DNA from 2 places in the Caballeronia sp. GAWG1-5s-s genome. Region 2 is predicted to be linked to the other one. Evidence: riboswitches for the same ligand, from Rfam matches in the RefSeq annotation. Region 2 holds a riboswitch; the other holds the start of a gene.
The links. A riboswitch is a leader RNA that binds a small molecule or an ion and turns the genes downstream of it on or off. The one in region 2 is predicted to bind cobalamin.
Positions count from the first base shown of each region.

Region 1 (18,725 bases), on a different contig from region 2:
TTTGCTTTGATCAGCGAAGACTGTCGGTCAGCTTCAGCCCGTCACCGCTCCGCGATTCGCCGGCAGCGCCAGCGCCGCGAACTTCGCCAGCACGCCGCGCGTGTACTTCGGCGCGGGCTTCTTCCAGGCGGCGCGGCGGCGCGCGATTTCCGCGTCGTCCACGTTCAGTTGAAGCAGCAGCTTGTGCGCGTCGATGGTGATGGAATCGCCTTCCTGCACGAGCCCGATCGTGCCGCCCGCGTACGCTTCCGGCGCGACGTGGCCGACCACCATGCCCCACGTGCCGCCGGAAAAACGCCCGTCGGTAATGAGCCCGACCGATTCGCCCAGCCCCTTGCCGATGATCGCCGACGTCGGCGCCAGCATCTCCGGCATGCCGGGGCCGCCCTGCGGGCCGAGATAGCGCAGCACGACGACATCGCCGGCCTTGATCTTGTCGGCGAGAATCGCTTCCATCGCGGTTTGCTCGTCGTCGAACACGCGCGCCGGGCCGGTGATCACCGGGTTCTTGAGGCCCGTGATCTTCGCGACCGCGCCGTCTTCCGCAAGATTGCCGCGCAGAATGGCGAGGTGGCCTTCCTTGTAGAGCGCCTGCTCGATCGGGAAAATCACCTTCTGATCCGCGCGCGGCTTGCTCGGCACGTCCTTCAGTTCTTCAGCGAGCGTGCGGCCCGTGATGGTGATGCAGTCACCGTGCAGCAGACCCGCGTCGAGCAGGATCTTCATCACTTGCGGGATGCCGCCGGCCTTGTGCAGGTCCGTCGCGACATACTGGCCCGAAGGCTTCAGATCGCAGATGACCGGCACTTTCTTGCGCATGCGCTCGAAGTCGTCGATGCTCCATTCCACTTCCGCCGCGTGCGCGATGGCGAGGTAGTGCAGCACGGCGTTGGTCGAGCCGCCCGTCGCCATGATGAGCGCGACCGCGTTCTCGATCGACTTCTTCGTGATGATGTCGCGCGGCTTCAAGTCCTTCTTCACGGCTTCGACGAGCACGCGCGCCGATTCGGCGGCGGAGTCCACTTTCTCGTCGTCGGGGTTCGCCATCGTCGACGAATACAGGAGCGACATGCCGAGCGCCTCGAACGACGAGCTCATGGTGTTGGCCGTGTACATGCCGCCGCAGGAGCCGGTGGACGGGCACGCGTTCTTCTCGACGCCCTTGAAGTCCTCTTCCGACATGCGGCCCGCCGTGAACTCGCCGACCGCCTCGAACGACGACACGATGGTCAGGTCCTTGCCCTTCCAGTTGCCCGGACGAATGGTGCCGCCGTACACGTAGATGCCCGGCACGTTCATGCGCGCCAGGCCGATCATGCCGCCCGGCATGTTCTTGTCGCAGCCGCCGATCACCACGACGCCGTCCATCCACTGGCCCTGCACGGCCGTCTCGATACAGTCCGCGATCACCTCGCGCGACACCAGCGAGTACTTCATGCCTTCGGTGCCCATCGACATGCCGTCGGAGATCGTCGGCGTGCCGAACACTTGCGGATTCGCGTTCGACTGCTTGATCGCCGCGATGGCGGCATCGGCGAGGCGCTGCAGGCCGGCGTTGCACGGCGTGATCGTCGAGTGGCCGTTGGCGACGCCGATCATCGGATTGTCGAAATCCTCTTCCTTGTAGCCGAGGGCGTAGTACATCGAACGATTGGGCGAACGCGCGACGCCCTGCGTCACGTTTTTCGAGCGGCGATTGAAGGCCATGTTGGGGCTCCTTGAAGATTCTTTTGTCTAGTGGCGCAAGAATGCAGCGTCGGCTTGTATCTGTCCAATATATTATTCAGGGTCTATTAGGTCGGAGAAGATATTGATGGACGAGCGAAACGCGCCGATCGAACTGCGTTTGCTGCGCTACTTCGTGACCGTGGCGGAAGAGATGCATTTCGGCCGCGCCGCCGCGCGTCTCGCGATGACGCAGCCGCCGCTTTCGCAGGCGATTCGCGCGCTCGAGGACGCGCTCGGCGTCGCGCTCTTCGCGCGCACGAAGCGCACGGTCGAATTGACGCCGGTCGGCAAGGATCTGCTGCCGGAGGTGCGGCGCATTCTCGCCGCCGCCGATGCGCTACGTCCGCTCGCGCAGTCGCTTTCGCGCGGCGAGGCGGGCGTGCTGTCGCTCGCGTTCGTGTCCACCGCGGACTACGGCCTCTTGCCCGCGCTGCTGCGTGATTTCGGCGCGCGCTATCCCGGCGTGCGGCTGCAATTGACCGAAGCGACGAGCGACGTGCAGATCGAAGAACTCGTCGCCGGGCGCGTGGACGCGGGGCTCGTCATTCCGCCGCTGCCGCCGCGCCACGCGATGTCGCTGTCGTATCTCGCGATTGCCCGCGAGCCGCTCGTCGTCGCCATGTCCGCGGACGCCGCCGAGCAATTGCAGCAGGGCACGGCCGAATGGGCCGACACGCCCGTCGATCTGCGCGATCTCGCCGCCGCGCCGCTCGTCGTGTTTCCGAGGCGTCTCGCGCCGGGTTTGTATGACATCATTATGGGCTGCTACGGCGCAGCGGGACTCACGCCGCGCATCGGGCAGGAGGCGATCCAGATGCAGACCATCGTGAGCCTCGTGTCCGCCGGCATGGGCGTCGCGCTCGTGCCGCAGTCGCTGCGGCATTTGCGGCGCACGGGCGTGGTGTATCGTCCGCTGCGGCCGGTGGCGGATGCGCCGGTCGTCGAAACCGGACTCGTGTGGCGCGCGGCCGAGGTGAGCCCGGTGCTCGCCGGCTTCATCGAGATCGTGCGCGCGCGGGCGGCCGCCGTCTCTGCTTTATGATTCGTGCCTGACTTCGCTTGGCTCTAGAACTCTACGATGCTCATTCACCCCAATTTCGATCCCGTCGCGGTTCACCTCGGACCGCTCGCCGTGCGCTGGTACGGCCTCATGTATCTGGTCGCGTTCATTTCCGCCATCGTCATCGGACGGCTGCGGCTACGGTTGCCGTATGTCGCCGCGCAAGGCTGGAGCGCGAAGGACATCGACGACATGCTGTTCTACGGCGTGCTCGGCACGATCCTCGGCGGACGCATCGGCTATGTGCTGTTTTACAAGGCGAGCTATTACGCGGCGCATCCGCTCGATATCTTCAAGGTGTGGGAAGGCGGCATGTCGTTTCACGGCGGCTTTCTCGGCGTGACCTTCGCGATGGTGCTGTTCGCCTACCAGCGCAAACGCACGTGGCTGCAAGTGACCGATTTCGTCGCGCCGATGGTGCCGCTCGGCCTCGCGGCGGGGCGTCTCGGCAACTTCATCAACGGCGAGCTGTGGGGCCGCGTGACCGATCCTGCCGCGCCCTGGGCGATGCTGTTCCAGAACTCGACGAACGACGACGCCATCTGGCTCGCGAAGAACCCGCAACTCGACGCGAAGTGGCATCTGATGGAAATCTTCCAGCGTTATCACATGCTGCCGCGCCATCCGTCGCAGTTGTATGAGATTGCGCTGGAAGGCATCGTGCTATTCATCGTGATCTGGACGTTCTCGCGCAAGCCGCGCCCGGTCGGCGCCATCTCCGCGCTCTTTTTGATCGGCTATGGACTCGCGCGCTTCACGGTCGAATTCGCCCGCGAACCGGACGATTATCTCGGCCTGCTCGCGCTCGGGCTCTCGATGGGCCAGTGGCTGTCGCTGCCGATGATCGTCGCCGGCGTCATCATGATGGTGTGGGCCTACAAGCGGCATCGTCGCGTGGCGGCGAACGCGGCGTGATCTCGCGCGGGGCCGCGATCGCGGTCCCGCTTACCTCGCTCGATCAGCGGCCCATCTGCACGGAGCCGGACACATCCACAGTGACGGTCGTCGTGCCGGCTTCGAGCGCCATCGGCGCGGCCATCTTGGCATCGGCGCCCATGGCGCGCGATTGCATCATCATCACCGGGCGCGGCGCCACGCCGCTATGCCCGACGTTCACCTCGCGAATCGAATAGCTGCTGTAGCCGAACGCCTGCGAGGCGGCTTGCGCCTGCTTGCGGAACGAATCGATGGCCTGCGTCGAGAGCTTCTGCTCCGCGGCGCGCTGCGCTTCCGGCGACAGCGAGAACGTGACGTTGCCAACTTGCATCGACGAACTCATCTTGCCCGCGAGCTTCGAGGCCGCCGCGAAGTCGTGCGATTCGAGCACGATCTCCGTGCGTCCGCGCCATGCGGATATCTTGCCGTCGCGGTCGGTGGACGGATACACCGTGAACGAGCCGCTTTTCGCGGTGACGCCATCGACACCCTTCGCTTCGCGCAATGCAGCTTCGGCGCGCTGATTGAGCGTCGCGGTAAGCGATGAAGGATCGGCGGCTTCCTGCTCGTAGAAGAGCGTAATGGTGACGACATCCTGCGGCACCTGCGCGCTCGCCTGCGCCGAAAGCGAGAGCACGCCCGCGGGTTGCGGATTGGCGATGACCGTCTGCGCGGCGGCCGAGGCGGAATAGGCGAGAGTGGCGCTCGACATCGCGAGGGCGAGGGCGGCGGCGGTTTTCTTGTTCATCATCGAAGGACTCCAACGCAAGGCGTCGCGTGATTCGCGACCGCACTTAGGCGTCCGCCTCGAGCCCTTAGTTCCTGCTCTAGACGAGGCGTTCGGTAATAAAGCGCCATTCGTCCTCGGTGACCGGCGTGATCGACAGCCGGTTGCCGCGCGCGAGCACTTGCATGCCGGCGAGTTCCGCATGCTCCCGCAGTTCGGCGAGCGGAATGAGCCGCGTCTTCTTCACGAAGCGCACATCCACGAGCATCCAGCGCGGCGTGTCCTGCTTGGACTTGGGATCGTAATAGGCGCTCTTGGGATCGAACTGCGTGGGGTCGGGATACGCCGTCGAGCAGACCTTCGCGATTCCCGCGATACCGGGCTCCGGGCAACTCGAATGGTAGAAGAGCACGCCGTCGCCGATTTGCATCTGGTCGCGCATGAAGTTGCGCGCCTGATAGTTGCGCACGCCGGTCCACGGCAGCGTCTTCTTGGGCGCGTGCGCGAGATGATCGATGCTCGCTTCGTCCGGTTCGGACTTCATCAGCCAGTAGCGCATGAGTTCGGCGTGAAGGAGTGTGCGTGCGGTTTCGGGCGATGCAAATGAAAACGGCACCGGTAAGAACCGATGCCGTTCGTGCTTCCAGAAATAAGGTCCCCGCCTCAGCCGCTAGGCCGGCATCCTGAACCTGGGTTCAAGATTGGTCGCGGTAAGCAACACTTCGGGTACATCAGACAGAGTGACGCGCGCGCCCGTGCTGCAACGTTCCGCAACCGTGCCAATGTAGCATTGGTTCAAGGAATATATGACCTTGGCGTACCAGGCAGGGAAACCTCACTGTACACCAAACGTTTGGTCCTTGCAGCCCTTGCCTGCGTTTCTCGCGGTATCTTTTTTTGATGGATATCGCGACGCTGATTAGATCAGCGCATGACCGTCAGTGCGCTTCATATTGCGCAATGACAGCGCCGAGCTGCTCGTTCATCGAATGCATGGTGCGGCGGATTTCCTCGGCCGGAAATGCTTCGCCGTGGCGCACGCTTTCCTGCAGCTTCAGTAATTCGGACGCGAGCGAAAGCGCGGCCATGACGGCAATACGGTCCGTTCCGCGCACGCTGCTTGCGTTGCGCACCTTGTTCATTTCGGCATCCACGCGGGCCACGGCTTCGCGCAGCGCGGCCTCGGTTTCCGGCGAGCACGCGAGACGATACTGCTGGCCGAGAATGGATACTTCGATCTGCGTGGTCGTCATGCCTTCTCTCCTTGATGTTGCTCGCCGTGCACTTCTTCCGCGTGCGCATGTTCGTGCTGCGCTTCGCGCGACGCGCTGGATTCGGCGTTCAGAAGATCGAGCTGATTGTCGCTCTCGGCATGATGCGCTTTGCCGCGCGGCAGTTTTTCGAGGATCGCGTTGAGGCGCACTTGCGCGTCGTCGATCTTCGCGGACAGCGAATCGCGTTCGCCTTGCAGCGTGTCGCGCTCGTGGCGAACCTGCGCGAGTTCGGCCTGAACGCTGGCGTAATCGGCGCGCAGCTGTTCGATTTGTGCTTCGAGCGCGAGACGCGCCTGATTGTGGCGCTCGCTGATCTTGATCAGCCGGCCGATGTTCCCTGACAGTGATTCGAGTTCGTTGAGCATGTGCTGCGTCCTCTAAAGACCTGGCATTTTAGCGCGGTTCAACGGTGCTTCCGATAATTGTCTCGTTTCGAGACGTAACAACACGCGATCTTGCGCGCATCGCCGCGTATTCATGTGCGGAATGGCCGCGCGTGACGCACTCGGATGCGTGGCTGACGACGCTTGCTCGTTGCTCGCTCGTCGCTCAAGCCTCGCGATGACGGGGCGCGCGCCTTCTTGACGGCCCCCATGCGCGCTCCTACACTTGCCGCACTTTTGGTGCTCGCGCCGCCTTTCTTGCGGCGCAGTCAAACGGGAAACAGGAAGCGTTGTCTCGCCTCGCGCGGCTCGCCAACCTGTGCTGCCCCCGCAACGGTAAGCGACCGCAACGCAAGTTGCAAGTCGTCCCTCGCGCGTTTCTTCTTGTTGCTCCGTGGTCGTTTGCCATCCGAGACGCGACTGCAAGAAACGTGTCGGCGCCACTGCGCTTCGAAGCGCGGGAAGGCGGGACGATGCGTCGCCAGCCCGGATACCGGCCAATCGTCCAGCGCGCCGATGCTTTGCAAGACGGCGCGTGCGTCGCGCACAGACCTCGCGGGGAGCGGGGCACGCGCCAGTCTCCAACGGGAACGCTCCACACATGCTTTTGCCTTCGTCCGGCCTCATTCGTCGCGCGGCGCGCGTCGTGATGTGCGCCGCCGCGAGTGCGCCGCTTGTCCAGGCCGCGCACGCCGATTCCGATTCTCCGTCGCAGACGCTCGCGCCCGTCGTCGTCACGGCGACGCGCGGCGCGCAACCGCTCGCCGATTCCATCCCGCAGGCGACGCTCTTCGACGCGCAAGACATCGCCGACAGCAATGCAAACGATGTGCTCGGGCTCATCGCGCTTGCGCCCGGCGTGCAGATCACGCGCAACGGCGGGCCGGGCGCAACCTCGGGCGTCTTCATACGCGGCGCGTCGTCGACGCAATCGCTGGTGCTGATCGACGGCGTGCGCGTCGAATCCGTCTCTCTGGGCGCGGCCCAGTTGTCGCAATTGATGCTCGATCAGACCGGCCGCGTGGAAGTGGTCAACGGCAACGTGTCGGCGCTGTATGGGTCCAACGCGATCGGCGGCGTCGTGCAGATTTTCACAAAGGAGGGCGAAGCACATCCGCCGCGCTTTCACTTCGAAGCCGAATACGGCAGCTATCACACGCAGCGGCAGTCGGCGGGCGTCGACGGCGCGCTCGATGCCGGGGGCCGCACCACGTTCAGCCTGAACGTGTCGCGCGAGAAGACCGACGGCTTCTCGTCGATCGATCCCGCGCTCGCGCCCGCCGCGAATCCGAACGCGAACGGTTATCTGAACGAAAGCGTCGCCGCGACGCTGCGCCACAAGTTCAGCGACAAGTGGGACGCAGGCGTGCGCTTTCTGCAATCGAACGGCGTGAACAGCTTCGACGATCCCTACGGCGTGCCGACCGATCTCAACGAATCGCATGATCGCGTGCGCTCGGCGTCGGTGTTCGCGAACGGCAAGCTGACCGACAACTGGACGACGCACTTCACCGTCGCGCAAGGGCAAGACCGGGCGAATATCGAGCACAACGGCGTCTACACGAGCCGCTTCGACTCGGAGAATCATCAGTATCTGTGGCAGAACGACTTCCGGCTCACCGAGGCGCATAAGCTCGTGTTCGGCTACGAGCATCTCGACCAGTCGCTCGACTCCGATCAGTTCAGCGCGCCCGACCGGCATGTGAACTCCGTCTTCGCGGGCTATGTCGGCCGCTTCGGTCCGAGTGAAGTGCAGGCCAACGTGCGCCGCGACCAGTATTCCGACTTCGGCAGCGCGAACAGCTACTATCTGGGCTACGCGTACAACTTCGATTCGCACTGGCGCGCGAGCGCGAGCTACGCGGCGGCGTTTCGCGCGCCGAGCTTCGACGATCTCTACTATCCGTTCAGCGGCAATCCGTCGATACAGCCGGAGCGCAGCCATTCGGCCGAGGCCGCGTTGCAGTACGCATCGGACCAGATCGGCGTGGTGCGCGTGACGGCGTTCGAGACGCGCTATTCGAATCTGATCGACTACGTGGGCGACAGCAGCGGCTTCTATACCGCGCAGAACGTCGGGCGCGCGAAGGTGCAGGGCGTCGAGGGATCGTGGGCGGGACACGTGGGCGCAACCGACGTGCGCGCGAGTGTGACGTTTCAGAATCCGGTCGACGAGACGAATCACGAAGACCTCACGCGTCGCGCAAGGCGCTTCGCGTCGCTGTCGGCGCATCGCTCGATCGGGCGCTGGCGCGTGGGCGGCGAATGGATCGTGAGCGGCGCGCGCAGCGACTACGATTCGACGCTCGCGGGCTACGGCGTCGTCAATCTTTCGGCGCAATACGACATCACGAAGTCGTGGTACGTGAATGCGCGCATCGACAACCTGTTCGACCGCAACTATGAACTGGCTTACTCGTACAACACGCCGCGTCGCGGCGCTTACGTCACGATCGGCTGGCATCCGTCGTGAGCCACGCCGCTGACGCGCGCCGCCCGATGAAGGCGATGCACGCAGGCCGCGCCGCCGCGATCTGGCTCGCGCTCGCGGCGGCGGCCCTTGGCGTGCTGGCGGCGTCGCTCGCGCTCGGAAGCGTCGCGCTGCCGCCATCGCGCGCCATCGCCGCGCTGCTGCACGCGCATGCGGCCACGCCCGATATCGCCGACGAAATCGTGCTGAATTTGCGATTGCCGCGCGCGCTCGCGGGCTTCGCGTCGGGCGCGCTGCTCGCGCTCGCCGGGGCGCTGCTGCAAGTGCTGCTGCGCAATCCGCTCGCTGAACCCTACGTGCTCGGTGTATCCGGCGGCGCGGCGGCGTTCGCGCTTTCCGCGATGCTCGCGTCGATGCCGTGGTGGGGCGTGGATCTCGCCGCGTGCGCGGGCGCGCTCGCATCCATCGTTCTGGTGCTCGGACTCGCGCGCACGCACGTGTGGCACGGCGAACAGGACGCATCGCCACGGCTCTTGCTCACGGGCGTCGTGGTCGCGGCGGGGTGGGGCGCGCTCATCACGCTGATACTCAGCGTGGCGCCGGAGAACCGGCTGCGCGGCATGATCTTCTGGCTGACCGGCGACCTCAACGGCGCATCGACGCCGTGGCCCGCGATGCTCGCGCTCGGCGTGGCGCTCGCGTTGATCGTGCCGTGCGCGCCGCAGTTGAACGTGCTGCTGCGCGGCGAAGCCACGGCGCGTTCGCTCGGCGTGCCGGTGGAACGCGTGCGGCTGCGGGTGTATCTGGTGGCATCGCTCGCGGCGGCGGCGGCCGTCACGACGGCGGGGACCATCGGCTTCGTCGGGCTCGTGGTGCCGCATCTGCTGCGGCTCGCGTTCGGCAACGACCAGCGCATGCTCGTGCCGGCCGCCGCGCTCGCGGGCGGGCTCGCCGTGATGAGCGCGGACCTCGCCGCGCGCACGGTCATCGCGCCGGCGCAGTTGCCGGTGGGCGTTGTCACGGCGCTGATCGGCGTGCCCATGTTCCTGTGGATGCTGCTGCGAAGGTCGCGATGAAGCCGCTCTCGATCGACAATCTCGTCTTGCGCGCGGGCGCCCGAACGCTCGTCGATGGCCTTTCTGCGATCATCGCGGCGGGCGAAGTATGGTGTATCGCAGGGCCGAACGGCGCGGGCAAGACCACGCTCATCAGCGTGCTGGCGGGACTCGCGAAGCCGGCATCTGGCGCGATCACGCTCGGCGGCCGCGCGCTCGCGTCATGGCGCGCGGCGGACCTCGCCCGCGAACGCGCGCTGATGCCGCAAAGCACGCACGACGCCTTCAGCGCGACCGTGCTCGACACCGTGCTGCTCAACCGCTTTCCGTATCTGACGGGCTGGGGCTGGGAAAGCGAAGACGACCGCGCCGCCGCGCACGCCGCGCTCGCGGCGCTCGGTCTCGCAGACCTGGCTTCGCGCGACGTGCTCACGTTGTCGGGCGGCGAAAGGCAGCGCGTGGCGCTCGCCGCCGCGATATGCCAGCAAGCGCCGCTCTTGCTGCTCGACGAACCGCTCGCGCATCTGGACCTGCATCATCAGATCGACTGCCTGCATGCGCTCGCGGCAGCCGCGCGCGACGAGGGACGCGCGATCGTCTTTTCGTGCCACGACCTGAATCTCGCGCGCCGCTTCGCTACGCACGCGCTCTTGCTCGACGGCCAGGGCGGCGCGCATGTCGGTGCTGTCGCCGACGTGCTGACGCCCGCGCGCGCGAGCGCGGCGTTCGGCTATCCGCTGGTCCTGATCCGCGATGGCGAGCATGAAGCGCTCGTGCCTTCGCTTCACCCTTTCTGACGAGGAACGCCGATGTCCACTGCTCACGCGCTGCCCAAGCCCCGCCCGCTCGACCGCAGCATCGAACCGGAGCTGCGCCGCATCATCGACATGAAGACGAAGCCGCCCGGCAGCCTCGGCCGGCTCGAAACGCTCGCGCTGCAAATGGGATTGATCCAGCAGACGACGAAGCCGCGCATCGAGCGTCCCGCGATGATCGTCTTCGCGGGCGATCACGGCATCGCGGCCGAAGGCGTGAGCCCGTATCCGCAGGAAGTGACGGCGCAGATGGTCGCGAATTTTCTGGCGGGCGGCGCGGCGATCAACGCGCTGTCGCGCTCCGTCGGCATGGCGCTCGAAGTGGTCGATGCGGGCGTCGCGACGCCGATTCCGGTCGATCACGGCTACGAGCGCTTGTCGCTGGGTCTCGGCACGCGCAACTTCGCGCGCGAAGCGGCGATGTCGCGTGAGACGGCGCTCGAAGGCATCGCGCGGGGCGCGGCGCGCGTGCGACACCACGCGTCGCTCGGGACGAACGTGATCGGCTTCGGCGAAATGGGCATCGCGAACACGTCGGCGGCGGCGTGTCTGATGAGCCGCTTGTGCGCGTTGCCTATCGACGAATGCGTCGGCCGCGGCACGGGCCTCGACGATCGCGGCCTCGCGCATAAACGCGACGTGCTCGGGCGCGCACTCGCATCGCATGCGGCGAGCGGCGACGCTATCGACACGCTCGCCACGTTCGGCGGCTTCGAAATAGCGATGATGACGGGCGCGTATCTCGCGGCGGCAGAAGCGCGCATGACCGTTCTCGTCGATGGCTTCATCGCGACGTCCGCGCTGCTGGTCGCGTCGCGGATCGCGCCGGACGTGCGCGAGTACTGCGTGTTCGCGCATGCTTCGAACGAAGCGGGGCATCAGCGCATGCTCGCGCATCTGGACGCCGCGCCGCTCTTGCAACTCGACATGCGTCTGGGCGAAGGCACGGGCGCGGCGCTCGCGCTGCCGATCCTGCGCGCGGCCGTGGCTTTCGTCGATGAGATGGCGAGCTTCGATGCGGCGGGCGTCTCGAACAAACACGCCTGACATGAACCGGCCGCTCGACGAACTGCGCTATTTCTTTACCGCGCTCGGCTATTTCACGCGCGTGCCGGTGCCGCGTTGGGTCGGCTTCGAGCGCGACTATCTGAACGCGGCGGCGCGGTACTTTCCGCTCGTCGGCGCGATGGTCGGCGGCGTCGCGGCGCTCGTGTATCTCGCCGCGCTGCGCGTGTTTCCCGCAGGCATCGCGGTGCTGCTTTCGATGGCCGCGACGCTTTTGCTCACCGGCGCTTTCCACGAAGACGGACTCGCCGATTGCGCCGATGCCTTCGGCGGCGGCTACACGCGCGACGACGTGCTGCGCATCATGCACGATTCGCGCATCGGCGCGTTTGGCGCGACTGCGCTCGTCATCGCGCTCGCGCTGAAGTGGCAAAGCCTCGCCGCGTTGCCGCCGATGCGCGCAGTAGTCCTGATGATTTCCGGGCACGCTGCGAGCCGGGCGTTCGCGATCAGCTATCTGCTCACGCTCGATTACGTGCGTGCCGAAGGCAAGGCGAAGCCGGTCGCGCAGCGCATGAGCGTGATGTCCTTCGCGACCGCGATGCTCTTCGGTTTGCCGTGGCTCTTGTGCTTCGGCTGGAAGTTCGCCTGCGTCTCGATTGCCGTGCTCGCGTTGCTGCGCGTGGTCGCCGGGCGCTACTTCGTGCGGCGCATCGGCGGTTATACGGGCGATTGCCTCGGCTGCGCGCAGCAGGTTTTCGAAATCGCGATCTATCTCGTCGGGCTTGCATGGACCTCGTACTGATACGTCACCCGGCTGTGGCCGTCGATGAAGGCGTCTGCTACGGCCAAAGCGATGTGCCGCTTGCCCGCGATGCGCGAGCTTCGGCGCATGAGATCGACGCGCGCATGCGTTCGCTCGATGTTCCCGCTTGCGTCGATGGATGGCACACGAGTCCTTTGCGTCGATGCGCTTTGCTGGCCGAGGCGCTCGGCGCGGCCCGCATCGACGCGCGGCTCTCCGAACTGCATTTCGGCGCATGGGAAGGCCGGGCGTGGAACGATATCGACCGCGCGCTCATCGACGCGTGGGCCGCCGATATCGAGCACGCGCGTCCGCACGGCGGCGAGAGTCTCGCGCAGTTCGGCGAGCGCGTGACGGGGTGGTTCGATGAGACGTGCGCCACGGCGTCGAATGCGGTGCATGTGGTCGCGCATGCGGGCGTGGTGCGGGTGCTCGTGGCGTATCTGCTGCGCGTGGATCGGGCGAGCGTGCTGCAATGGCCGATCGCGTTTGGTGGGATCGTGCAGCTTCGGCGGTTCGGTACCGGGTGGGGGCTCGTGCGGTGGAATGGGTAGCGCTTTGCTAACGCCGCTTCCGCGCCACGTCCAGATCACGACAAAGCTGCGCCGCCCCGAGCGCCAGACGCGGCGTCGGCCGATTGATCAGATCGCCGTCGATGCCGAACAGATTGCCACGCGCGACCGCCGTCAGCGACGTCCACTGCTTCCACCGGTCGAGTGCGGGCAATGGGCGCTCGGGCTTCGTCGCGCCGGGCGTCGCCGTGACGATCGCCTCGGGGTTCGCGGCGAGCACGGCTTCGGTCGAAACGGTCGGCACGCGCGGCGCTTCGGCAGCGAACACGTTCACGCCGCCGCATAGCCCGATCACTTCGCTGAATACGTTCTCGCGATTGAGCGTCATCACCGGATCGTCCCAGACTTGATAGAACACGCGCACCGGCGGCAGTCGCGCGTACTGCGCGCGCAGTGCCGCGATATCGCGCGTGAAAGCCGTCGATGCGGCGCGCGCCGTGTCTTCCGTGCCGAGCAGCGCGCCCAGCTTGTCGATGCTCGCGGGGATATCGGCGAGGCGCTTCGGCTCGCTGAAGAAGAGCGGGATGCCGAGCGTCTTCAGCTTATCCGTCTGACGCGCCGCATTGCCGTGCCGCCACACGACGATTAGATCCGGATGCAGCGCGACGATTCGCTCTAGATCGAGCGCCTTGTTGTCGCCGACGCGCGGGATCGACTGCGCTTCCTTCGGATAGTCGCTATAGCTCACCGTGCCGACGATGCGCGCGCCGCCGCCCGCTGCGTACAGCAACTCGGTGACATGCGGCGCGAGGCTTACGACGCGCGTCGCGGGCGCGGTGAGCGTGACGGGAGCGCCAGTGTCGTCCGTGACGGTCAGCGACGCGTGCGCGTGATTCATCGCGAAGAGGGCGGCGCATGCGCAAAGATTCAGCCGCACGTTCATCCGACGATCTCCGCAAGCCCGCGTTCGAGCCGCGCCCAATCGCCTTCGCTGCCCGGCAGACCGATGCGCACACTCGGCGTCATATCGGACCGGTCGAAGAGCCGCGTCCAGATGCCGCGCATCGCCAGTTCGTGTTGCAGCGACCGCGCCCGCGACGTTTGCGTCCATGCGAAGAGCGGCGTGCCGCGCACCTCGAACCCATGTCGCGCGATGATTGCAGCGAGTCGCGCGCCGTCGCGCTGCAAACGCTCGCGCGTCTCCGCCTGCCATGCGTTATCGCCAAAAGCGGCTATGACCGCATGCCGCGCCGGTCCGCCGACCGTCCACGCGCCCAGCATGTCGCGCAACGCGTCGAGCAACGCAGGCGCGGCGAGCACGAAGCCCGCGCGGATGCCCGCCAGCCCGAAGAACTTGCCGACCGAACGCAGCACGACGAGACCATCGCGGGCGCTTTCATCGGCGAGTGACGCGGCGGGATCGGCGTCGGCGAACGCTTCATCGACGATCAGCGTGCCGCCGCGCGACGCCAGCCGCGCGTGCCAGCGCAGCAGTGTTTCGCGGTCGAGCCGCTCGGCCGTCGGGTTATTCGGATTCGCGACGATCACGTGATCGAGCAACGCGGGCAGCTCCGCGCAGGCGATATCGAGCGGCACCACGCGATGCCCCGCGCGCGCGAACGCCGGCGCATATTCGCCGTACGTCAGCGGCGCGACGCCCACCGTGCCGCGCTGTAGCAGAAACGGCAGCGCGCGGATCGCCGCTTGCGAGCCCGCCACCGGCAGCGCGAGCGGCGCGCCGTAGTAACGCGCGGCGCAATCGGCGAGGCCGTCGTCGTCTTCGGGCAGGCGTCGCCACGCGTCCGGCGGCACGGGCGGCACCGGATAGCCGCGCGGATTGATGCCCGTCGAAAGGTCGAGCCAGTCGTCGAGCGGTATCGAATAGCGGCGCGCGGCGTAGCGCAAGTTGCCGCCGTGTGGAATCGGATCAGGCATTCGTCGTCACACTCAGGATGGCGAGGACCAGAAACACGGCGAGCCACAGCAGCACCGAACGGTCGATGAGCCGTAGCGCCGCCACGACATGCCGGGGCGTCGCGTTATGGCCCGCGCCGAGCGTCGGCCGCGCTTCGAGCACGCCGTGATAGACCGCCGCGCCGCCGATCAGCACGTTCAGGCTGCCCGCGCCCGCGGCCATCACCGGGCCGGCGTTCGGGCTGTCCCACGAACGCGCCTGCGTGCGCCAGCAATGCCACGCCATGCCGGTGTCGCCGGTGAGCGCGTAGCTCGCGGCCGTGAGACGCGCGGGCAGGTAGTTGAGCACGTCGTCGAAGCGCGCCGCTGCCCAGCCGAAACGCAGATAGCGCGGCGTGCGATAACCCCACATCGCGTCGAGCGTGTTCGCGAGCCGGAACGCGAGCGCGCCCGGCCCGCCCGCGATCGCGAACCAGAAGAGCGCGCCGAAGATCGCGTCGTTGCCGTTCTCCAGCGCCGATTCGACCGCCGCGCGCGACAACGCCAGCTCGTCGGCCTGCGACGTATCGCGCGACACGATCCGCGACGTGAGCGTTCTCGCGCTGTCGAGATCGCCGAGACTCAGCGCCCGCGCAATCGGCGCGATATGTTGGCGCAGGCTCTTTGCGCCGAGCGCGAACCACAGCAGCATCACGTGAACGATGCATGCATACGCGAACGGCAGCACGCTGACCAGCAACCACGCAATACAGACGGGGGGCGCGACCGCGACGATCCACGCGAGAATCCCCGCTGGCCGCGCGCGATGCCCGGTGTTGAGCCGCGCTTCGAGCTTCGTCGCCAACTGGCCGAACGCGACGAGCGGATGCCGCCCGCGCGGCTCGCCGACGATGCGATCGACGATCACGCCGAGCACGGCGAGCAGCGACATCGCGTAGACGGAAAGAAGGAGCATGCTTCAGTCCTTCAGGATGAGCGGCAGGCCCGCGACCATCAACATGGCGCGCGTGCTGGCGGCCGCGACGCGCTGGTTCAGCCGGCCGAGCTCGTCCACATAGAGGCGCGTGACCGAGCCGAGCGGCACCACGCCGAGCCCGATCTCGTTGCTCACGACGATGACCTTGCCGCGCGCATCGGCGAGGGCGCGGGCGAAGGCATCGAATGCTTCGATGGCGGCGGGCGGCAGCGTGGCGGGTTCGTCGAAGGAGGCATCGGAAGGGCAGAGCAGATTCGCGAGCCAGAGCGTGAGGCAGTCGATCAGCACGCAGTGTCCCGCGCGATCCGCTTCGCGCAACGCGCCCGCGAGATCGAGCGGCGCTTCGGCGAGCGTCCAGTGCGCGGGCCGGCGCAAGCGATGATGCCGCACGCGCTCGGCGAACTCGGAATCGCCGATACGCGCGGTCGCGATATACGTGACGGGCAGGCCGCTTTCGTCGGCGAGGCGTTCGGCGTGCGCGCTCTTGCCGGAACGAGCGCCGCCGAGGATGAACGTGATGTCGGGGATCATCGCAATATTGTACTGACGGGCTAAGATAGCGCGTCGTTATTCATGGGAATCCTCCGATGCCCTTCACTCCGCGCGGCACGTTGATGATTCAGGGCACCACGTCCGATGCCGGCAAGAGCACGCTCGTCGCGGGCCTATGCCGTCTCGCGCGGCGCGGCGGCGCGCGCGTTGCGCCGTTCAAGCCGCAGAACATGGCGCTCAACAGCGCGGTGACGATCGACGGCGGCGAGATCGGCCGCGCGCAGGCGTTGCAGGCGGTGGCGGCGGGCGTGCCGGCGCGCATCGACTTCAATCCGGTGCTGCTCAAGCCGACGAGCGATCGCGGCGCGCAGGTCATCATCCACGGCCACGCGCATGCCAATCTCGACGCGCGCGCTTATCACGCGTACAAGAGCATTGCCTTCGATGCCGTATTGCAGTCCTACGCGCGCTTGCAGGCCGACTTCGACGCGGTGATCGTGGAAGGCGCGGGCAGTCCCGCCGAGATCAACTTGCGCGACCGCGATATCGCGAATATGGGCTTCGCCGAGCGCGTCGATTGTCCGGTGGTGCTGGTGGCGGACATCGATCGCGGCGGCGTGTTCGCCCATCTCGTCGGCACGCTCGCGTGCTTGTCGGAGAGCGAGCGGGCGCGCGTGCGCGGCTTCGTCATCAACCGGTTTCGCGGCGATATCGGCCTCTTGAAGCCGGGGCTCGACTGGCTCGAAGCGCAGACTGGCAAGCCCGTGCTCGGCGTGCTCCCGTATCTGCACGGCCTGACGCTCGATGCCGAAGACATGCTGCCGCGCGATTCCCGTACGCCGAGCGAAAGGGCGGCGCTGAAGGTGATCGTGCCCGCGTTGCCGCGCATCAGCAATCACACCGACTTCGACGCGCTGCGGGCGCATCCTCAGGTCGATTTCGAGTACGTGCGCGCGGGCGTCGCGCCGCCGCCTGCGGATCTGATCGTGCTGCCGGGGTCGAAAAGCGTGCAGCGCGATCTCGCGTGGCTGCGCGAACACGGTTGGGATCGCGCGATCACCCGGCATCTTCGATACGGCGGGAAAGTGCTCGGCATTTGCGGCGGCATGCAGATGCTCGGCCGCGAGATCGACGATCCGGAAGGCGTGGAAAGCGCGGTGGGGCGTGTTGCGGGTCTCGGCCTGCTCGATCTGTACACGGTGCTCACGCCGCAGAAGCAGTTGGAGAACGTCACTGGACGGCTCCTGATCGGCGCGACGAACGCGCCCGTGCGCGGCTACGAGATCCACATGGGCCGCACGCGCGGCGCGGCGCTGGACCGGCCGTTGGTCGCACTGGAGTCGGGGCGCGTCGATGGCGCGATATCGGACGATGGACAGATCGCCGCGACATATCTGCACGGTGTCTTCGATACGCCCGAGGCCTGCGCCGCGCTGCTCGCGTGGGCCGGCGTCGATGATGCCGCGCCGCTCGACTATCCCGCGCTGCGCGAGGCGTCGCTGGAACGACTCGCGGATGCGTTCGCGAAGTCGCTCGATATGGATGCGGTCGCGGCGTTGTTCGCCTGAACGCGTCAGTACAAGATCATCTGCGTACACCGAAACATCGCGATCAGCTTGCCATCGCCGTTCGTCACCGTCGCGTCCCAGACGTGCGTGCTGCGTCCGAGATGCACCGCGCTCGCCTTCGCGACGATCTTCCCTTCGCGCGCCGTCGAAACGTGATTGCTCTTGAGTTCGAGCGTCGTGAAGTTCTGCGCCTTCTCCGGCAGATGCGCGATGCACGCGTAGCCGCAGCACGTATCCGCGAGCCCGACGACGGTCGCCGCGTGCAGAAAGCCGTTCGGCGCGAGCAGTTCCGGGCGGATCTCGAGTTCGCCGGTGAGCGCGCCTTCATCGAGCGAAAGCAACTGGATGCCGAGCAGATCGGGCAGGCGGCCTTTTTGGCGGTTGCGCAGGAAATCGAGCGTGACGTCGGGGCGAAGGGGCATGAGCGATCATCCGGTCGAGTAGAGAAAGCGCGCGCCATTGGCCAACCGGCCAGCGTGCCGCGCGTGTCGTTTGCCGATATTATCAACGGCTCGAATCATGTATCCGTTCTATAACGACGAAACCGTGCGCGCGGCTTCCGCACTTTCTCGCGCGCCGTACAAATATCAGGACATTCCATGACCGTGATCGTGGTGGCAAATCCGAAAGGCGGCGTCGGCAAGAGCACGCTCGCAACGAACCTGGCAGGCTATTTCGCCGCGAACGGCGAATGGGTCGCGCTCGCCGATCTCGACAAACAGCGCTCGGCGCACGGCTGGCTCTCGCTGCGCGTCGAGACGCTGCCGAAAATCGAGGAATGGGGCGTGAATCCCGATGCGCCCGTGAAGCCGCCGAAAGGTCTGGAAAAAGCCATCGTCGATACACCGGCCGGCGTGCACGGCAACCGGCTCGCGCTGGCGCTGCAACTGGCCGACAAGGTCATCGTGCCGTTGCAGCCGTCCATGTTCGACATTCTCGCGACGCAGGATTTTCTCGCGAAGCTGGCGAAGGAAAAGGCGGTGCGCAAAGGCTCGATACAGGTGGGCGTGGTCGGCATGCGCGTCGATGCGCGCACGCGCTCGG
Region 1 covers NZ_JALQDC010000003.1:305,943-324,667, forward strand. Annotated here, with positions in the region: gene ilvD (dihydroxy-acid dehydratase) at 34-1,707, opposite strand; gene NCR34_RS03855 (LysR family transcriptional regulator) at 1,814-2,770, shown strand; gene lgt (prolipoprotein diacylglyceryl transferase) at 2,807-3,703, shown strand; gene NCR34_RS03865 (SIMPL domain-containing protein) at 3,747-4,472, opposite strand; gene NCR34_RS03870 (EVE domain-containing protein) at 4,552-5,010, opposite strand; RNA gene ssrS (6S RNA) at 5,103-5,285, opposite strand; gene NCR34_RS03880 (cell division protein ZapA) at 5,390-5,704, opposite strand; gene NCR34_RS03885 (ATPase) at 5,701-6,090, opposite strand; cobalamin riboswitch at 6,330-6,624, shown strand; gene NCR34_RS03890 (TonB-dependent receptor domain-containing protein) at 6,710-8,581, shown strand; gene NCR34_RS03895 (FecCD family ABC transporter permease) at 8,617-9,615, shown strand; gene NCR34_RS03900 (ABC transporter ATP-binding protein) at 9,612-10,391, shown strand; gene cobT (nicotinate-nucleotide--dimethylbenzimidazole phosphoribosyltransferase) at 10,404-11,456, shown strand; gene NCR34_RS03910 (adenosylcobinamide-GDP ribazoletransferase) at 11,458-12,219, shown strand; gene NCR34_RS03915 (histidine phosphatase family protein) at 12,204-12,773, shown strand; gene NCR34_RS03920 (cobalamin-binding protein) at 12,781-13,674, opposite strand; gene cobD (threonine-phosphate decarboxylase CobD) at 13,671-14,666, opposite strand; gene cbiB (adenosylcobinamide-phosphate synthase CbiB) at 14,659-15,600, opposite strand; gene cobU (bifunctional adenosylcobinamide kinase/adenosylcobinamide-phosphate guanylyltransferase) at 15,604-16,152, opposite strand; gene NCR34_RS03940 (cobyric acid synthase) at 16,209-17,681, shown strand; gene NCR34_RS03945 (PaaI family thioesterase) at 17,687-18,103, opposite strand; gene NCR34_RS03950 (nucleotide-binding protein) at 18,281-18,725, shown strand, end outside.
Region 1: it holds a riboswitch for cobalamin, as region 2 does, so the genes downstream of both, NCR34_RS03890 (TonB-dependent receptor domain-containing protein) here and NCR34_RS16180 (cobalamin biosynthesis protein) in region 2, are expected to answer to the same signal.

Region 2 (13,300 bases):
TGCCGATGCTTGACTATATCCGCGACGGCGCCGAGATTTACCGCCAGTCTTTCGCGACGATTCGCGCCGAAGCAAACCTGAGCGCGATACCACGCGACCTCGAAAAGCTCGCCGTACGGCTGATTCACGCGTGCGGCATGGTCGATATCGTCGACGATCTGCGCTTCTCTCCCGGCGCAGGCGACGCGGGACGCACGGCCCTCGCAGCCGGCGCGCCGATACTCTGCGATGCCCGCATGGTCGCGCACGGCATCACCGAGGCGCGTCTTCCGGCCGATAACCGCATCATCTGCACGCTCGGCGATCCGTCCGTGCCCGAGCGCGCCCGCGCCATGCGCAACACGCGTTCTGCTGCTGCGCTCGAACTCTGGCGGCCGCATTTGCAAGGCGCGGTCGTCGCGATAGGCAACGCGCCTACCGCGCTCTTTCATCTGCTCGACATGCTCGATGCCGGCGCGCCGAAGCCCGCGCTCATTCTCGGCTTCCCGGTCGGCTTCATCGGCGCGGCGGAATCGAAGGCGATGCTCACAGCCGACAGCCGCGGCGTGCCCTTCGTCGCATTGAACGGACGACGCGGCGGCAGCGCGATGGCCGCCGCCGCAGTCAACGCACTTGCTTCGGAGAACGAATGATGAGCGGACGCCTGTATGGCCTCGGCGTCGGTCCGGGCGACCCCGAACTCATCACCGTGAAAGCGCTGCGGCTCCTGAAGTCCGCGCCGGTGGTCACGTATTTCGTCGCGAAGGGCAAGAAGGGCAACGCGTTCGGCATCATCGAAGCGCATCTCGACGACGCGCAGACGCGCCTGCCGCTCGTTTATCCAGTGACGACCGAAGCGCTCGAACCGCCGCTGTGCTACGAGACGATCATCAGCGCGTTCTACGACGAAGCCGCGCTCGCCATTGCGGATCATCTCGAAGCGGGCCGCGATGTGGCCGTGATCTGCGAAGGCGATCCCTTCTTCTACGGCTCGTACATGTATCTGCACGACCGTCTCGCCGGACGTTTCGATGCGCATGTCGTGCCCGGCGTATGTTCGATGCTGGGCGGCGTGTCCGTGCTCGGCGTGCCCCTCGTTTATCGCAATCAAAGTCTCTGCGTGCTGTCCGGCGTGCTGCCGGAAGACGAGTTGAAGTGCAAGCTCGAAGCATCCGATGCAGCCGTAGTGATGAAGCTCGGCCGCAACTTCGATAAAGTGCGGCGCGTGCTCAGCGATCTCGGGTTGGACAAGCGCGCGCTTTATGTCGAGCGCGCGACGATGGCGAATCAACGAATCGTGCCGCTCGATGAAGTGGACCCGATGGCGTCGCCCTATTTCTCGCTGCTCGTCGTGCCGGGGAAGAAATGGCAGGCATGAACGCGGCGTCATCGATTGCGATCGTCGTGCTCGGCGAAAGCGCGCTTCCTGTCGCGCGCCGCATTCAGGCGCGTTATCCCGGGTCGGTCGTGCATGGTCTCGCCAACCGGGTTCAAGCAGATATCGCCTACGACGACTTTGGCGCGCACGTGCGAGCGCTTTATCTTGCAGGCACGCCTATCGTCGCGCTGTGCGCGGCTGGCATCGTCATTCGCTCGCTGGCGCCTTGTCTCACGAACAAATGCGCGGAGCCACCAGTGCTCACGGTCGCGCAGGATGGCAGCGCCGTCGTGCCGCTACTCGGCGGCACGAGCGGCGTGAATGTTCTGGCGCGCGAGATCGGCGCCGCGCTCGCTATCACGCCCGCGATCACGACGAGCGGCGAACTGCGCTTCGGCATGTGCCTGCTCGCGCCGCCCGATGGCTACGCGCTAGCGGATATGGAGCGCGGCAAGCGTTTCGTGTCCGACCTGCTCGCGGGCGAAACGACGCGCATCGAAGGCCATGCACCGTGGCTCGATCAGGCCGACTTGCCCCGCGCAGAGGACGCGCGCCTTGCAGTGCGGATCACGCCGCATGTGATGAACGACGAGAGCAGTCTCGTGATTCATCCGCGTTGCGTGGCCGCGTGGATCGAAGCGCAGGATGATGCGATTGCTGATCGCGTTCAGCATGCATTGCGCGAACACGGCCTCTCGCCGCTCGCGCTTGCCGCGCTGGTCGCACCGACAGAAAGCATGACGTTCGATGCGCTCAGCGATGCCGCCAACGCGCTCGACGTGCCCCTTCGCTTCAGCAACGAACCGCCGCCTAATGACGTGCTTCGCGCTCACGGAATCGCGCTGAGCGTGGCGCACGCGCCTCTCGACGTGGAGTCCATCGGTCGCGCCCGTGGCACGTTGACGGTCATCGGGCTCGGCCCCGGTAGTGCAGACCTGATGACGCCTGCCGCACAAGCCGCGCTCGCTTCCGCGCAGGACGTTCTCGGCTATGAAACGTACGTGCGCATGGCCGGCCCGTTTCGCGCAGACCAGCGCATCCACGTGACGGATAACCGCGAGGAGTTGCAGCGCGCACGCCATGCGTTCGAACTCGCGAGCGAAGGACGAAAGGTCGTGGTCGTATCGTCGGGCGATCCCGGCGTCTTCGCGATGGCTGCCGCCGTGCTCGAAGCGCTCGACGAGGGACGCGCGACGCATGCCGAATGGGCCGCCGTGAAACTCGCTATCGTGCCGGGCGTGTCCGCGTCGCTCGCAACGGCCGCGCGCGCGGGCGCGCCGCTCGGCCATGACTTCTGCGTGCTGTCGCTATCGGACAACCTCAAGCCCTGGGACGTGATCGAGCATCGCATCCGGCATGCAAGCGAAGCGGATCTCGTGATGGCGTTCTATAACCCGCTATCCAAGGCGCGACCGTGGCAGTTCGATCGCGCAATCGACATCGTGCGCGAGTATCGCGACGCGGCGACGCCCGTCGTGCTCGGCCGCGATGTGGGACGTCCGGCAGAAACGATGCGCGTCGTGACGCTCGGCGAATTGCACGGCGGTCTCGTCGATATGCGAACGATGGTGATCGTCGGGTCGTCGAAGACGCGCGTGATCGGCAACGCCGAATGGGTCTATACGCCTCGCTCGTATTGAAGCGATTGGGCGGGTATATGCTGCGCGCGCCAGTCGAGCGCCAGCGCGTGCGCCCCGCCGACTCGCACGCGTCCTTCCTCGAAATCCACCACGACGATACGGTCCGCAAGCGCGGGCGCCGCGGGCCGCTCGTTCGTGCGTCCATCGCTCAACAGCCACAGCCAGCGGCGTTGCGAAGGCTTGCGACGCGCGGCTCGCGCAAGCACGGTCGATGCCGTCGCTAATCCGAGCGTGAGGGGCGTGCCGCCTCCACCGCCAATCGGCGCGATCCAGCGGTCATTGAACCAATGCGCCGTTCCCGGCTGACGACGCACTTCCGCGCGTCCCCCGCCGAAGCACACCAGCGCAACCTCCGCACGTTCGCGATACGCACGGTCGAACAGCGCGATCAGCAAGCCCTTCGCGCGCGCGAGACGTTCGCCGCCGAGCATCGAACCGGAGCAATCGAGCACGAAGCAATGCAGCGCGGATGCTTCTCCATGGCCGCGTCGATAGCGCAAGTGACCGGCATCGAAGCGCGCATGGCGTTTGGCGCGCAGCGTCGCCATCCAGTCGACCGATGCAGTAGCGAGCCCTTCACGCCCACGTTCTCGCCCACGCGAACGCGCCTCCTGCCATCGAAGACGATGCGCGTTCGCATCGGCGTCGGGCCTTCGATGGCTCAGGCTTTTTTTGCGGCGAGCGGCCTGACCTGCTTGACCTTCGCGATGCCGACGGGCTCCGGCGGCATGTAACCCCAGTCGCCGCCTTGCGCGGTATTCGCGCTGCCTTCCGGGCGCTGTGATTCACGAGAGGACACGTCAGGCTCGCGCCGGCGATGCCGCAATACCGCATCGGCCACGCAATCGACATGCTTCGTTTCGACGTATTCCGCGCCTTCCAGCGCCGCGAGCGCGCGCGCCGCGCGGAGCATAACGAGATCGGCTCGCAGGCCGTCGACATTGGCCGCAATGCACAGCTCGCTCACGTGCGCATGCACGACGTCATCGAAATCGAACTGATCGAGCGCCGCGCGCGCCGCTTCGATGCGTTCGGCGAGCGCCGCCTGATTATCCGCGTGCTGCGCGCGAAATGCTTCGGCGTCCGAATCGAATGCGAGTCTCGCCTTGACGATCCGCTGGCGCACGCTGGCGTCGAAGCAGTTCGCGAGTTCGACGGCAAGCCCGAAGCGATCCAGCAATTGCGGGCGCAATTCCCCCTCTTCCGGATTCATCGTGCCGATCAGCACGAACTGCGCGTCATGCCGATGCGATATCCCGTCGCGTTCGATGATATTCACGCCGCTCGCCGCCACGTCGAGCAGTTGATCGACGAGAGGATTCGGCAGCAGATTCACTTCATCGACATACAGGACACCGCGATGCGCTTTCGCGAGCAAGCCCGGCGAGAACTTCACGCCGCCATCGCGCAACGCGCTTTGAATATCGAGCGTGCCGATGAGTTGCTCCTCGCTCGCGCCGAGCGGCAAGGTGACGAGTTTCCCTTCCGGCAAGAGTTCAGCGAGCGCGCGCGCCGCCGTGGATTTCGCTGTGCCGCGCGGTCCGCTCACGAGCACACCGCCCAATGACGGGTCGACGGCCGCGAGCAGCAACGCCTGTTGCAACGGCGCCTGCCCGACGAGCGCGGTGAAAGGAAACGCGGGAAAAAATGAGGTTTCGTTCAAGTCTGTCGGCCTTCGAGTTGCTGCTCGACATCGAGCAGATGCTGCGTCACGGACTGCCGATAGTCGCCGGGTTCCTGCCACAGCCCGCGCTGCATCGCTTCGAGCAGGCGCTCGCAGATCGACTGGAGCGCGTGCGGGTTGTGTCGCGCGATGAATTCGCGCGTACCGGCATCGTTCACGTAGGCATCCGTGACGAGCGCATATTGATGATCGGAGACGACGCGCGCGGTGGCATCGTAACCGAAGAGATAATCGACCGTCGCGGCGAGTTCCGACGCGCCTTTGTAGCCATGCCGCTTCACGCCGTCGATCCACTTGGGATTGACCACGCGCGAGCGCACCACACGCGCGATCTCTTCGTTCAGCGTGCGCATGCGCGGCGCGGCGGGGTTGCTGTGATCCGCGTTGTACGCCTGCGGCTGCACGCCCGACAAGTAACGCACGGCCGCGATCATTCCGCCCTGAAACTGGTGATAGTCGTTCGAATCGAGCAAGTCGTGCTCGCGGTTATCCTGGTTCTGAAGCACCACATCGAGTGTCGAGAGCCGCGCGCCGAAGGTCGAACGCGCTTCGACGCCATCGCCGGCCTGCGAATAGGCATAGCCGCCCGTGCTTTGATAAGCGGCGGACAGGTCGGCATCGGTTTCCCATTGCTTCAGGTCGATGAGTTCTTGCAAGCCCGCGCCGTACGCGCCCGGCTTCGTGCTGAACACGCGCCAGCCGGCACGCAGCCGAGCTTCCTTGGCATCGACGCCGCGTCCGATCAACTCGTCGCGCTCACGCAGAATCCGCGCGCGAATCGGATTGACGTCTTCCGGCTCGTCTTCGAGTTCCGCGATGGCCTGCACGGCCGCATCGAACAGATGCATGAGATTCGCAAATGCATCGCGGAAAAAACCGGATACGCGCAGGGTAACGTCGATGCGCGGCCGGTTGAAGATGGAGATCGGCAGAATTTCGAAGTCGGTGACGCGATGGCTGCCGGCGGCCCATTTCGGCCGCACGCCGATGAGCGCGAAGGCCTGCGCGATGTCGTCGCCGCCGGTGCGCATGGTGGCCGTGCCCCACACGGACAGACCGATGGCGCGCGGATATTCGCCGTGGTCCTGTACGTGCCGCTCGACGAGCAAGTTCGCCGACTTGAGCCCGAGCGACCAGGCAGCTTGCGTCGGCAATGCGCGCGTATCGACCGAATAGAAGTTACGCCCCGTCGGCAGCACGTCGGGTCTGCCGCGCGATGGCGAACCGCTCGGCCCCGGCGGAACGAAACGGCCTTCGAGGCCGCGCTTCAGTTGCAGGGACTCTTGCGGTCCGCATGCGTCGAGCCGCGCGAGCACATCGCCATGCAAGCGTTCCAGCACGCGTTGCGTATGCAAACCGGGCGCGGCGGCATTGCCTTCGAGAAGTTGCATGGCGAGGCATTCCAGCCGCTCGCGCGTGTCGCCGTGATGACGCCAGGGAGCATCACTCATCGACTGCAATGCCTGCGGACGCGGTCCCTGCCACGGCGCGGCCCAGTCGGCGTCGAGCGGATCGAAGTCGTCGCCTAATTGCAGGTCGCGTGCGAGCGCCGTGATCAGACTTGCATTCGCGCCCTGACCGTCGCCGATCGGAAAGCGCCCGAGCGCAAGCAGCGTATCGCGCCGCTGCACGCCTTGCGGAGACACGCCGAAAACATGGAGCCCATCGCGTATCTGCGCTTCTTTCAGCTCGCACAGATACGCATCGGCGCGCGTGAGCAACGCGTCTTCGCCCGATGTATCGCGCGGGGCATCGAGGCCGAGTTCCTCGTGCAGCTTGTTCTCGACGATGCTCGCGAGTATGGACTTGCGCAACAGCTTCGCGCGTCGAACGTCGACCATCAATGCTTCGTAGTACTCATCGACTTGCCGTTCGAGGTCTTGCAGCGGACCATAGTTCTCGGCGCGCGTGAGCGGCGGCATCAGGTGATCGATAATGACCGCTTGCGCCCGCCGCTTGGCCTGACTGCCCTCGCCCGGATCATTGACGATGAACGGATAAAGATGCGGCATCGGCCCGAGAATCAGATCAGGCCAGCACGAGGCCGACAGCGCGACGCTCTTGCCCGGCAGCCATTCCAGATTGCCGTGCTTGCCGACATGCACGAGCGCGTCCGCGTTGAAGCGCATGCGCAGCCAGAAATAGAACGCGAGATACGAATGCGGCGGGACAAGTTCGGCATCGTGATAGCTCGCGTAGTCGTTACGCTCGCGCGACCGCGACGGCTGAATGCCGACGAACACTTCGCCGCAGCGATAGCCCGCGATCATGAAGCGGCCGCGCCTCAATGTCGGATCGTCTTGCGGCGCGCCCCAGGTCTTTTCGAGCGCGGCGCGCGCATCGGCGGGCAACGCGCGATAAGCGTCGAGATAGTCGTCGAGCGAAAGGCTTTGCAACGCCGGTCGCATATCGCGAACCACGGGATCGTTCGTCACGCCTTGCGTCAATGCGGCGATGAGCGCGTCGCCGCTCTCCGGCAATTCGCCCACGCGATAGCCTTCGCGGGCGAGCATCGACAGGATGCCGACCGCGGATGCCGGCGTATCGAGCCCCACGCCGTTTCCGATGCGCCCTTCGCTCGCCGGATAGTTCGCGAGCACGAGCGCGATGCGTTTCTCGTGGTTAGGCGTATGCCGCAGCTTGCACCAGCGGCGGCTCAACTCGGCGACGAAGCGCACGCGTTCGGCATCCGCCTGATAACGGACCACGTCCACTTGCGTCTGCGCGCAGTGATACGCGAGTCCCTTGAAGCTGACCGCGCGCGTGATGATGCGGCCATCGACCTCGGGCAGCGCGACATGCATCGCTACATCGCGCGAATTGAGGCCGTGGTTGTCCTTTTCCCAGTCTTCGCGATTGCCGCCGCTCAGTATCACTTGCAGCACGGGCGCATCGCCGGCAATGTCGAAGTCTTCGCTTTCGCCGATCACGCTTGCCGCAAACGCAGTCGTGTTCAATACGAGCGATGCGCGATGCTCCATGCACAAGCGCGCGATCACTTCACGGCTCACGCTTTCCTTGAGGGAAGCGATCGCAATGGGCAGCGGATTCAGCCCTTCCTTTTCAAGCGCTTCGATGAGCGCATCGAATACAGCGGTGTTGCCCGCTTGCAGATGCGCGCGATAAAACAGGATCGCGACCACGGGCGCGCCTTCGGTCCATCGCGCGCGCCAGTCGTCGATTGTGGCGATGTCGCGCTCGGGATGATAGATGGCCACGGCAGGCAGCGGACGCGGCGCTTGCGGCGCGCGACCGAAGCCGAATGCGCGATGACCGATCGCGCGCAGGAATTCCTCGGCATTTCCCGCGCCGCCTTCGCGCAGATAGCGCGACAACTCGCGGCAGAACGCGGCATCCGCGGTACTTTTGCTGATCAGATTCGGGTCTTCGGTGAGATCGCCCGAGAACATGGCGAGCATCTGCTTCTCGCGCTCGGCGAGCGCCACGATTCGCTCGATGCCATAAGGCCAGTACGATTCACCGCCGAGATGATCGACGATGACGACGCGCGCATGACGCAATACATCGTCGACATAGAAGTCGACCGATGCGGGCTGGCGCAGAAACGATTGATTCGCGAGCCGCACCTCGGGAAAGCCCGGCTCAAGACGTGGAAACACGCTTGCAAGCAGCGCGAGCGTGGTATCGGCCGAACTCAGTACGACGATCGGCGCGCGCGTCTGCTCGATACGCATGACGCCTGCCGCGTCATCGACGAAACCTCCGGGCGTCGTGCGTAAAAGATGCATCGCGTCAGGCCTGCGCGAGCGCGTTCGCCAGCGCCGCGTTCAACGCTGCTTGCAAGGTTTGACGATCGAGGTCTTCTCCGATCAGCACAAAGCGGCTCGCGGCTTCGCCTTCGTTCCAGCGCCGGTCGAAATAGCTGTCGAAACGCCGGCCCACGCCTTGCACCACGAGACGCATGCCCGCGCCCGGCAGCGCGGCGAACCCTTTCACGCGATAAATCGTGTGGCTCTCCACGAGCGCCTGCAACGCCGCAATGGCCTGTTCGCGCGATTCCACTTGTGCTTCGACGACGACCGAATCGAATTCGTCATGGTGATGGTCCACGTGGCCTTCATCGTCGGCAGAACCGTGATGATCGTGGCGAAGATGAATGCTGTCCTCGGACGCCGATTGCAGACCGAGCAGCGCATGCAGATCGAGCTTGCCCATTTGCGCGGGCACGACCTTCACTTGCGGCGGAATCTCGGGCCGCACGACCGCTTCCACGCGGCGCAGTGCATCCGCGTCCATGAGGTCGGTCTTGTTGACGATCACGAGATCAGCCGAGGACAGTTGATCTTCGAACAGCTCGTGCAGCGGCGATTCGTGATCGAGATTCGGATCGGCCTTGCGTTGCGCATCGACCGCTGCGGGGTTCGCGGCGAACTGTCCGCTTGCGGCGGCAGGGCCATCGACCACCGTGATGACGGCATCCACCGTGAAGGCATTCTTGATCGACGGCCAGTTGAATGCCTGCACGAGCGGCTTGGGCAACGCGAGGCCCGACGTCTCGATCAACACATGATCGATGCGCTCGCGGCGTTCCAGCAACTGCTCCATCACCGGATAGAACTCTTCCTGCACCGTGCAACACAGGCACCCGTTAGCGAGTTCATAGAGGTTGCGCTCGGAGGACCCAGCTTCGTCGTCGCAACCGATGCCGCAACCCTTCAGGATTTCCCCGTCTATGCCGAGCTCACCGAATTCGTTCACGATGACAGCAAGGCGCAAGCCCTGCGCAGTCGACATGATGTGGCGCATCAAGGTGGTCTTGCCGCTGCCGAGAAAGCCGGTCACGACCGTGACGGGTATCTTGCGGGTTTGCATCGTCGCTCCGTGGCTCGTGTGTGCGTGCGTCGTGCGTGCGTCGCGCGAGGAAGGTATCGCCGGCGAGATCTGCGGGAAAAGCGCACGACTGATGGATCATGGACCATGCCGCATCCCCGCGGCGTGGGCCCTGCGAAAGTCTGGCCGGTATCCGGGCTTGGGACCTCGTTGCGCAGCCTTCCTGCCGTGTACCGGCAGTGGCTTCGTGCGCAACGCGCGATATCGTACTCGCCGATACCGCCGGTCGCTTACCGTTGCGGGGGCAGCGCAGGTTGGCGCGCGTCCGTTCGCATGATGGACCGAAGCGCTTCCTGCTTCCCGTTTAACTGCGTGCGAAAGAAGCTCGCACGCGGGCACCAGAACTGCGTGAAGTCTAGGCTGCCTGGGAAAGAGCGTCAAGGAAAGCGCCGCCGAAAAGCGGGGGCATGTGGTATCGTTGGCGCGCGACTGGTGCTCGCGCGTTCACACGAAACGCGCAGTTAAACGGGAAACAGGAAGCGGCGTCTTCACGATCATGCAAGCGCTCGCCAACCTGTGCTGTCCCCGCAACGGTACGCGACCGGCGGTATCGGCTTGCACGATATCGCGCATGGCGCACACGGCCACTGCCCGTTCACGGTGGGAAGGCTGCGCGATGACGGCCGCAAGCCCGGATACCGGCCAGCGCAGGGGACGAAGCGTATCGCGCCATCACGATGCCTTCGCCGAACGCCGCCATCCGCGAGGGACGCATGCGCGGCGCACGCATTCCGTCCATTCGTTCGATGATGCTTCCTTGCGTGAGCCGGCGCTATCTCGCGGTCGGCATCGGCTGCAAACGCGGCGTCAGCGCCGATGCGATAGAAGCGGCCGTGCTTCGTGCGCTTCAAGCAGCGGAACTTACGTTCGCGCAGATCGCGGTGGTCGCGAGCATCGACATTAAACACGACGAAGCCGGCTTGCGTGTCTTCTGCGAGCGTCATGCCCTGCCATTGCGCCTTTATCGCGCGGACGAGCTCGCGCACATGCCCGCCGAGGGCGTGTGCGAGCCTAGCGCGCTGCTCGCAAGCGAGGGCGGAGAGCTTGTGGTGCCGAAGATGATCGACGGTCACGTGACCGTCGCCATAGCAACGAAGAAAGCCTGAAAGAGCCCATGAAAACCGATACGGAATCGCATCTGCGCATGACGCAGCGTCGCAAGGAAGGCCACGAAAAGAAGCAGGCCGCCGCCGATCACGAGAAGGGTCTCCTGATCGTCAACACAGGCAATGGCAAGGGCAAGACCACGGCCGCTTTCGGCATGGCGGTGCGCGTGCTCGGGCACGGCATGAAGCTCGGCGTCGTTCAGTTCATCAAAGGCGCACTGCATACGTCTGAGCGCGACTTTCTGAGCGCGGTCGCCAACTGCGATTTCGTGACGATGGGCGACGGCTATACATGGAACACGCAAAACCGCGAGGCCGACATGGCGACCGCGCGCAAAGGCTGGAACGAAGCGCGGCGCATGATCCAGAGCGGCGAATATCAGATGGTCGTGCTCGATGAGCTCAACACCGTGCTCAAGTACGAGTACTTGCCGCTCGACGAAGTGCTCGATGTGTTGAAGGCGCGTCCCGCGATGCTGCATGTCGTCGTGACCGGCCGTCATGCGCCGGATGCGCTGGTCGAACTGGCGGACCTCGTCACGGAGATGCGGCTCGTGAAGCATCCGTATCGCGAGCAGGGCGTCAAGGCGCAACCTGGCGTCGAGTACTGAACTCATGCCCTCCTGCCCCGCACTCTTCATCGGCGCGAGCGCGTCGCATCAAGGCAAGACCACGGTGACGGCCGCGCTTGCGCGTCATCATGCGCGGCGTGGCCTGCGCGTGCGCGTCTTCAAGACCGGTCCCGATTTTCTCGATCCGATGATTCTCGAACGCGCATGCGGATCGCCCGTCTATTCGCTGCATCTGTCGATGGTCGGTCTCGACGCATGCCGCGTGTTGCTCGCAGAGGCCGCGCGCGAAGCCGATCTGATTTTGATCGAAGGCGTCATGGGTCTCTTCGACGGTACGCCGAGCAGCGCCGACCTCGCTGCCGCGTTCAACGTGCCGGTGCTCGCGGTGATCGGCGCGCATGGCATGGCGCAAACGTTCGGCGCGGTGGCGTTCGGACTGGCGCGTTATCGCGCGGACGTCCCGTTTTATGGCGTGCTCGCCAACCGCGTCGCATCGGCGCGGCATGCGCAGATGTTGGCCGAAGCCATCCCCGATGGACTGCGCTATTGCGGGCATCTTTGCAATGCAGAGGACATCGCGCTGCCCGAGCGTCACCTGGGCTTGACGCAAGCGCAAGAAGTGGCGGGACTGGATGCGCGTCTCGATCGCGCCGCCGATGCCATTGCCGCTACCACGCTTGCCGATCTACCGCCGCTTGTGCACTTCGAGGACGCGATGCAGGAAGCGCCGCCGCGTTTGCTCGGAGGCTTGCATATCGCCGTGGCGCGCGATGCTGCGTTTTCATTCGTCTATCCGGCCAATATCGACTTGCTGCACGCAATGGGCGCGCGCGTCAGCACCTTCTCGCCGCTCGCCGATGAACCCGTGCCCGCCGATGCCGACGCGCTCTATCTTCCCGGCGGCTATCCGGAACTGCATGCGGCCACGCTCGCCGCGAACCTGCGCACGCGAACAGCGATTCAAGCGCATGTAGCGCGTGGAAGAACCGTCGTCGCTGAATGCGGCGGCATGCTGTATCTGCTCGACACGCTGACGGACGTGGAAGGCACGAAGCATGCGATGCTCGGTCTTCTCCCCGGCAACGCCTTTATGCAGCGCCGTCTCGCGCGTCTTGCAATGCAAAGGCTCGATACCGCGCATGGCGCGCTCACCGGTCACACGTTCCATTACTCCACGCTCGATACACCCATGCAGCCGCATCCGACCTCGAAGCATGCAACGACAGGCGCCGAAGGCGAAGCCCTCTATCGCCACGGTCCGATCACGGCCACGTATATGCACGCGTATTGGCCATCGAATCCGGCCGCCGCCGCGGCGCTCTTTCGCGGTGAATCGCTATGACGATCATCGACCTCGCCTTCACCATTGCGCGCGCGAAGTCGCAAGAGCCGGTCGGTTCGCCGTGCACGGGCGTATGCAAGATCGATCCCACACACGGTCTGTGCGCGGGATGCTTCCGGAGCCGCGAAGAGATCAAGTCGTTCCGTTCGATGGACGATGCCGCGAAACTCGCGCTATTGGATGAATTGCCCGCAAGGCAAGCGGCATTGTCGCGAGAAAACGCTTAGACGGCCGCCACCTTGCGCAATGCGGGCCGCTCGAGTTCGCGGGCAGCGAGCGCGCCGAACACGAGCCCGAGCGTCGTCCAGATGATGACCTGAATGCCGATGGCCGCGATGCGAAAGTTCCAGAGCAACGACGCCGAGAAGCCGGCCGGCACTTCTTCGATACGCGGCAGCGCGAACTGCGCGAGCAGCATCGACGCGATGTAGAAAGCGCCTGCAATCATCGTTGCGTTCCACTCGCCGCGCCGCACGCGCAGCCGCCTTTGCAGCGCGACGGCGCACACCGCTGTCGCGATGGAGAGCGCCAACATGCCGAAGAAAAATGCGGTGCGCGGACCGATCGTCGCCGCGTTGCCGACCGAGGGCGGGTTCGGCGGATACTTCAGGAAAGGCACGACCGCCACGCTTAAGAAACCGAATATTGCCAGCAACGCCGATGTGCCGCGCGCATGCAATGCGCCGAGCCGGCCATAAGCGAATGCGAAGACGAGCGAGAAAATGCCGCCGAGCGCAGCGCTGAATAC
Region 2 covers NZ_JALQDC010000022.1:407,145-420,444, reverse strand. Annotated here, with positions in the region: gene cobG (precorrin-3B synthase) at 1-13, shown strand, start outside; gene NCR34_RS16215 (precorrin-8X methylmutase) at 6-632, shown strand; gene NCR34_RS16210 (precorrin-2 C(20)-methyltransferase) at 629-1,357, shown strand; gene cobJ (precorrin-3B C(17)-methyltransferase) at 1,354-2,997, shown strand; gene NCR34_RS16200 (vWA domain-containing protein) at 2,976-3,545, opposite strand; gene NCR34_RS16195 (magnesium chelatase ATPase subunit I) at 3,659-4,660, opposite strand; gene cobN (cobaltochelatase subunit CobN) at 4,657-8,430, opposite strand; gene cobW (cobalamin biosynthesis protein CobW) at 8,435-9,514, opposite strand; cobalamin riboswitch at 9,640-9,890, opposite strand; cobalamin riboswitch at 9,946-10,193, shown strand; gene NCR34_RS16180 (cobalamin biosynthesis protein) at 10,210-10,638, shown strand; gene cobO (cob(I)yrinic acid a,c-diamide adenosyltransferase) at 10,647-11,249, shown strand; gene NCR34_RS16170 (cobyrinic acid a,c-diamide synthase CobB) at 11,254-12,552, shown strand; gene NCR34_RS16165 (DUF1289 domain-containing protein) at 12,549-12,779, shown strand; gene NCR34_RS16160 (CbtA family protein) at 12,776-13,300, opposite strand, start outside.